One region of the Mesorhizobium sp. P3_A2 genome, then DNA from elsewhere that is predicted to be linked to it. Evidence: predicted binding sites of a transcription regulator. Region 1 holds the regulator's gene; the other holds the start of a gene.
The links. The regulator PhoB, encoded in region 1, activates phosphate uptake and scavenging genes when phosphate is short. The targets are predictions, from matches to a motif close to TGTCATNNANCTGTCAT.
Positions count from the first base shown of each region.

Region 2: the regulator PhoB is predicted to act here: its motif matches at 1,840-1,856, upstream of AC1DXM_RS22700 (RNA degradosome polyphosphate kinase).

Region 1 is NZ_JBFUGC010000009.1:108,135-111,545, reverse strand. Features, by position in the region: gene AC1DXM_RS21100 (ROK family protein) at 148-1,383, shown strand; gene phoB (phosphate regulon transcriptional regulator PhoB) at 1,415-2,104, opposite strand; gene phoU (phosphate signaling complex protein PhoU) at 2,121-2,825, opposite strand; gene pstB (phosphate ABC transporter ATP-binding protein PstB) at 2,867-3,411, opposite strand, start outside.
Region 2 is NZ_JBFUGC010000010.1:104,788-108,198, forward strand. Features, by position in the region: gene AC1DXM_RS22685 (TIGR02117 family protein) at 1-264, shown strand, start outside; gene AC1DXM_RS22690 (FAD-dependent monooxygenase) at 289-1,512, opposite strand; gene AC1DXM_RS22695 (zinc-finger domain-containing protein) at 1,532-1,777, opposite strand; gene AC1DXM_RS22700 (RNA degradosome polyphosphate kinase) at 2,014-3,411, shown strand, end outside.

The sequences.
Region 1 (3,411 bases):
TGATGGATTCTGATGGCTTCGCCGAATTTTTTCGAGACCCGCAATAAACAATGACAGCGCGGCCTGCTTCTGCCAATATTTGGCTGGCACCACCAAATGCCTCCACTATCATGAGGCGCGAGGAGGACCGGGAGGAAAACAAAAACGATGTCGGTTGGAATCCGCCACGATGATCTGCGTCGTCGCAACCGCGCGATGGTGATTTCGGCCGTGCGCCGGGCCGGCCAGCCGTCGCGGACCGAGATTGCGGCGACCACAGGCCTCAGCCATTCGACCATATCGGCGATCTCGTCTGATCTGATTCAAGAAGGCATCCTGGCCGAGAGCAAGCCTGGCGAGACCGGTGCGCTGAAGCGCGGCCGGCCTCAGGTCGGCCTTGGCCTCAACCCGGAGGCCGCCGCGGTGATGACCGTGGTGCTGTCGCTGAATTTCCTTTCCGTCACCGTCATCGACTATGCCGGCCAGGTGGTCGCCGAGGAGCAGCGCCGGCTGGATACGCTGACCATGCCGCGCGACGAGTTGATCGGCGAATGCACGGCAATCGTGCGGCGGCGGCTCGAGGATCCAGACCTCGATGTTCAGAGCATCGCCCGCATTGCCATGGGCATCCAGGGCATCACCGATTCGCAGGCGCGCGCCATGCTGTGGTCGCCGATCACGCCGCTGACCGACATTGCCTTCGCCGACATACTGGAAGCGGAATTCGGCATTCCGGCCACCATGGAAAACGATTGCAACATGATGGCAGTGGCGCTGCAATGGCGCCAGCCTGAGCGCTACCGCGACAATTTCATCGCTATCCTGCTCTCGCATGGCATCGGCATGGGGCTGGTGCTGAAGGGCGCGCTGTTCACCGGCACCCATTCCTCGGGCGGCGAGTTCGGCCACATGATCCACCGGCCCGGGGGCGCGCTGTGCCGTTGCGGGCGGCGCGGCTGCGTCGAGGCCTATGCCGGCAACTACGCCATCTGGCGCAGCGCCAAAATGATGAGCGAGGATGCCGAACCGGTCGATGTCGGCGACGCCGACATGCGGGCGCTCGCCGCACGTGCCCGCGAGACCGATGGCCCCGAGCGCGAAGCCTACCGCAAGGCCGGCGAGGCGCTTGGCTTCGGCCTCGGCAGCCTGTTCGCGCTGATCGATCCAGCACCTGTCGCCATGGTCGGAGTCAGCGCCGCCGCGTTCGATCTGATCGAACCGGCATTGCGCGAAGCGATTGCTCAGACCGCCGGCGGCCAGCACTCGAAATCGATCTCCTTCGACACCGAGCCCAACGAACTGCCGCTGATCCGCGAAGGCTGCGCCATGCGCGCGCTCAGCTTCGTCGACCAAGAGATTTTCGCACCGGGGATTCAAGCGAAGACGGGCAAGCACGTCGCCTGAGAGGGCCGGCGACGGCACGGCGCGCCGGGCCTTAGTCTTCCCGGATTGCGTAGCCAGCGCCGCGGATGGTGCGGATCACATCGGGCATGCGACCATTGTTGACCGCCTTGCGCAGGCGCCCGACATGCACGTCGACGGTGCGCTCGTCGATATAGATCGTCTCGCCCCAGACATTGTCGAGCAGCTGGCTGCGCGAGAACACGCGGCCGGGATGGCGCATCATGAATTCGAGCAGGCGGAACTCGGTCGGTCCGAGCCTGATTTCGCTCTTCTTGCGGTAAACGCGGTGCGATTCACGATCGAGCACGATGTCGCCGACCTTGAGCACGCTGGAGAGCACTTCCGGCTTGGCGCGGCGCAGCAGCGCTTTCACGCGCGCCATGAACTCCGGCGTGGAAAACGGCTTGACCAGATAGTCGTCGGCGCCGGTGGACAGGCCACGCACACGGTCGCTCTCCTCGCCACGCGCGGTCAGCATGATGATCGGCAGCCGTTCGGTCTCGGGCCGCATGCGCAGCCGCCGGCAGAGCTCGATGCCGGACACCGCCGGCACCATCCAGTCGAGCACCAGCAGGTCGGGAACGTTTTCCTGCAGCCGGATTTCGGCCTCGTCGCCGCGCGTCACCACCTCGACCTGGTAGCCTTCGGATTCGAGGTTGTAGCGGAGAAGCACGCCCAGCGGCTCCTCGTCCTCCACGACCATGATGCGTGGCGCGATCATCAGCAGTTCACCCTTGTCAGGCCGAAGTGGCCATCGCCGTCTCGTCCTGCTTCGGGCGATTGGCGGGCAATTGCTGGCCGGTCAGCACATAATACGCATTTTCAGCGATGTTGGTGACATGATCACCGATGCGCTCCAGATTCTTGGCGCAGAACAGGAGATGCGTGCAGGCGGTGATGTTGCGCGGGTCTTCCATCATGTAGGTCAAGAGTTCACGAAACACCGACGTGTATTTGACGTCGATACGTTCGTCCTCATTCCTGAGCTTTGCCAGTGCTGCCGCATCCGCGGCGGCATATTCCTCGACCACCCCTTGCACCTGGATCAGCACCAGCTGCGCCATCGCATCGATGGAATGCGAGAGGTCGCGCGGCGTGACGCTGAGGCCCACGGTGCCGACGCGCTTGGCGATGTTCTTGGCGAGATCGCCGATGCGCTCGAGGTCTCCGGCCATGCGGATCGAGCCGACCACGGCACGCAGATCGTTGGCCATCGGCTGGCGCTTGGCGATGAGCGTGATGGCGCGATCGTCGAGTTCCCGCTGGCGCGCGTCCATGATGGCGTCGTCGGACACGACACGTTGCGCCAGCGCATTGTCGGAATTGAGCAACGCTTTGGTCGAGCCGCTGACCATCGACCCGGCCAGATCGCCCATGTCGCGGATCAGCTTGCTGATCTGGCCCAACTCTTCATCGAAGGAGGCGACGGTATGTTCACCCATGATCCTGATCCTCGTGCCTGAAAATTCAACCGCTGGACGGCTCAGCCGAAGCGGCCGGTAATGTAGTCCTGGGTGCGCTTGTCGTCGGGATTGGTGAACATCTTGTCGGTGGCGCCCTCCTCGACGAGGTAGCCGAGGTGGAACATCGCCGTGCGCTGCGACACGCGCGCCGCCTGCTGCATCGAGTGGGTGACGATGACGATCGTGTAATTCTGGCGCAGCTCGTCGATCAGCTCCTCGACACGTGCGGTGGCGATCGGGTCGAGCGCCGAGCAGGGTTCGTCCATCAGGATCACTTCCGGCGACACCGCAATGGCGCGCGCGATGCACAGGCGCTGCTGCTGGCCGCCGGACAGTCCGGTGCCGGGCTCCTGCAGGCGGTCCTTGACCTCGTTCCAGATCGCCGCCTTCTTCAAGCTCGACTCGACGATCTGGTCCATGTCGGACTTGCGCTTGGCCAGCCCATGGATGCGCGGGCCGTAGGCAACGTTCTCGTAGATCGACTTCGGGAAAGGATTGGGCTTCTGGAACACCATGCCGACGCGAGCCCTGAGTTCGACGACGTCGATGTTCTTGTCGTAGATAT
Region 2 (3,411 bases), on a different contig from region 1:
GGCTTCGACATCGATGAGCAGCGTTTTGCAGCATTGCTCGATTATATCGAAGCGAGCTTCCAGCAAGGGCCGAACGGTCCGCTCGTCATCGAGAATGCCGCCTATTCCCGCTTCGACCGCTTTTTCGAGGCGAACGGCCATTTCAACGCGCTGGCCGGCTGCAACACCTGGACGGCGGCGGGCCTGCGCACCGCCGGTCTGCGCACCGGCTGGTGGAACCCGCTGCCGGCCTCGCTCGGCCTGTCGATGCGGCTGTACAACTAGGCGAAAACGGCATCCCGGTAACGTCTAGCGCCTGATGATTTTCCGCGGCTCCCAGCCGTAGAGCCAGTCGAGATCGGCGGCTAGTTTTTCGGGCGAGCGTATGGACAGGAAGAGATTGCGGGCGACAGCCACCGGGCCGGCGGCATGCCAGGCCAGGCGGTTGACGGCGCCGCGACGTGCGGCTTTGGCGACACGCTGCCGCCGCAGGTTCTCCCAGATATGAAGACTTCCCGCCGGATCGGCAGGGAAATCGGCAATGACGTCAGCCAGCGTCACAGCATCCTCGATCGCCATGGCGGCACCTTGTGCCGCAAAGGGCGTCATCGCGTGCGCGGCGTCGCCAATCAGGGCGATGCCTTGCGGGCTCGTCCACCGCTGCTGGACGACCGTATGGATCGGAAAGGCCGTCCAGGGGCCGGCCAGCGCCACAAGCTTGGCCAGGCCCGGCGCTGTGCCGCGCGTGGCGCCGTCGAGAAGAGCTGGGTCGGCATGGCCTGACCAGCCTTCGGCAATACGCTCGCCCTTGGTGAAGGCGGCGAGATTGAAGGCGCGGCCGTTGCTGACGGGATAGGCGACCATGTGGAAGCCGGGATGCAGGAACGTGGTGACGCAGTCGGCGGCGGCGATGGCGGCAAAGGCTTCGCCGGCGTCGCTCTCAACCGCGACAGTTGCCCGCCAGGCGAGTTCACCCGAAAAACGGCTTTTGCCGAAGCCTGCGAGTTGCGCCCGGACCGACGACCAGACGCCGTCGGCGCCGACCAGGAGCCGGCCGCTTGCCTCGATCGCGCGGCCATCCGCTTCGGCGGTCATGGCAACATCTGGCGCATTGACAGCGATGATGCTGACGCGTGCACCCGTGACAAGCTCAATCCCCGGCCGCTCAGCCACCTGCGCCAGCAGCGCCGCCTGCAGATCAGCGCGGTGGGCGACGAGATAGGGCGCCTGCCAGCGCGCTTCGGCGGCTTGCCCGAGCGGCACCCGCGCCAGTTCGCGCAGCGTCCCGGCATCCTTGAGCACCACCGCTTCCGGCCGCAAGGCCGCCGGCAGTAGGCGCTCAAGCACGCCGAGCTTTCGAAGAATGCGTGTTGCGTTGGGCGAAAGCTGGATGCCGGCGCCGGCGGCTTCGAGGCGCGACGCCTGTTCGAACAGCCTTACCGCATATCCGCGTCCGGCAAAGGCAAGGGCAGCCGTCAACCCGGCGACGCCGGCCCCGGCGATTATGACCTGCCGGGCCTGTGTGTCCTGCATCGGGCTTGCCGCGACAGGATCAGGCGGCCTGGTCGATGTAAATGCAGCCGGCCGGCACTGTTTCCGTCGCCTTCAGCTTCGCCGAATAGCGGTAGAGCGTCGAGCAATAGGGGCAGACTTTTTCATTGTCGTCGCCCATGTCGAGGAAGACATGCGGATGATCGAAGGGCGGGTTGGCGCCAGTGCACATGAATTCCCTGACGCCGATGTCGATTGCCGGATGGCCCGCATCGTTCTGGAAATGGGGAATGGAACCGCCTGCCATCGTCGTCTCCTTGATCTCGTCGAAAAGCATCTGGATCATAACAGGCCTGTTTGCAAGATCGATGAAATGAAACTGTCGCAAAAGGCTGGCAGAGGATAAGTTGAGCCGGTTAAGCGCATGACCCCGGAAGCCGAGCGATTCCGCGACGGATCACGCGTCACAAAGGCATGTTAGAGCGTCCATGACCATTCCGGCATGTGCGGCGCTTCAAAAGGAACGGTTGCGGGCAGGAAACCATGAATGAACTGAAGCCGGTGCAGAGCGAATTCATCAATGTCGAGGTGGCAAGCCCCGAGGGCGGCAACCCTGACCGCTTCGTCAACCGCGAATTCTCCTGGCTGCAGTTCAACCGGCGCGTTCTCGAGGAATCGCAGAACGAACACCACCCGCTGCTCGAACGGGTCCGTTTCCTGTCGATTTCGGCCGCCAATCTCGATGAATTCTTCATGGTCCGCGTCGCCGGTCTTGCCGGCCAGGTGCGCGAAGGCATTGCGCTCAAGAGCCCCGACGGGCGCACGCCCGAGCAGCAGCTCGAACAATTGCTGCGCGAGGTTGAGCGGCTGCAGGAGGACCAGCAAAACAGCCTGTCGGCGCTGATGTTGCTGCTCAACAAGGAAGGTATTGAGAGCATCACCCGCGATGCACTGACCAAGGATGAGAAGGTCTGGCTCGAAGACCATTTCCAGGACCAGGTCTTCCCGGTGCTGACCCCGCTGTCGATCGACCCGGCGCATCCATTCCCGTTCATTCCCAATCTCGGCTTCTCCATGGCGCTGCAATTGCGCCATCGCAAGAATGGCGAGGAGATGAGTGCGCTTCTGCGCCTGCCGGTGGCGCTGAAGCGCTTCATCCGCCTGCCGGACCGCAAGCAGCATGTTCGCTTCATTCCGCTCGAGGAGGCGGTCGGCCTCTATATCGGCAAGCTGTTCCCCGGCTACGAGGTCAAGGGCTCCGGCACCTTCCGCATCATCCGGGACAGCGATATCGAGGTCGAGGAGGAGTCGGAGGACCTCGTGCGCCTGTTCGAGACGGCGCTGAAGCGCCGCCGCCGCGGTTCGGTCATCCGCATCGAATTCGACAAGTTGATGCCCGGCGAATTGCGCGAGTTCGTTGCCGGCGAGCTTGGCGTCTCTTCGAGCCGCATCAGCGTTTTGACCGGCCCGCTGGCGCTCAGCCAGATTTCGGAGATCGTCTCCGTGCCGCGCGACGACCTCAAGTTCAGGCCCTACAATCCGCGCTTTCCCGAGCGAATCCGCGAACATGGCGGCGATTGTTTCGCGGCCATCCGCGAGAAGGACATCGTCGTCCACCACCCCTACGAATCCTTCGACGTGGTGGTGCAGTTCCTGCGCCAGGCGATGGCCGACCCGGAAGTGGTGGCGATCAAGCAGACGCTCTATCGCACCTCGAACGACAGCCCGATCGTGCGCGCGCTGGTCGATGCGGCCGAGGCTGGCAAGTCGGTGACCGCACTTGTCGAGCTCAAGGCGCGCTTCGACGAGGAAGCCAACATCCGCTGGGCGCGCGATCTCGAGCGCGCCGGCGTCCAGGTCGTGTTCGGTTTCCTCGAGTTGAAGACCCATGCGAAAATGTCGCTGGTGGTGCGGCGCGAGGACGGCAAGCTGCGCAACTAT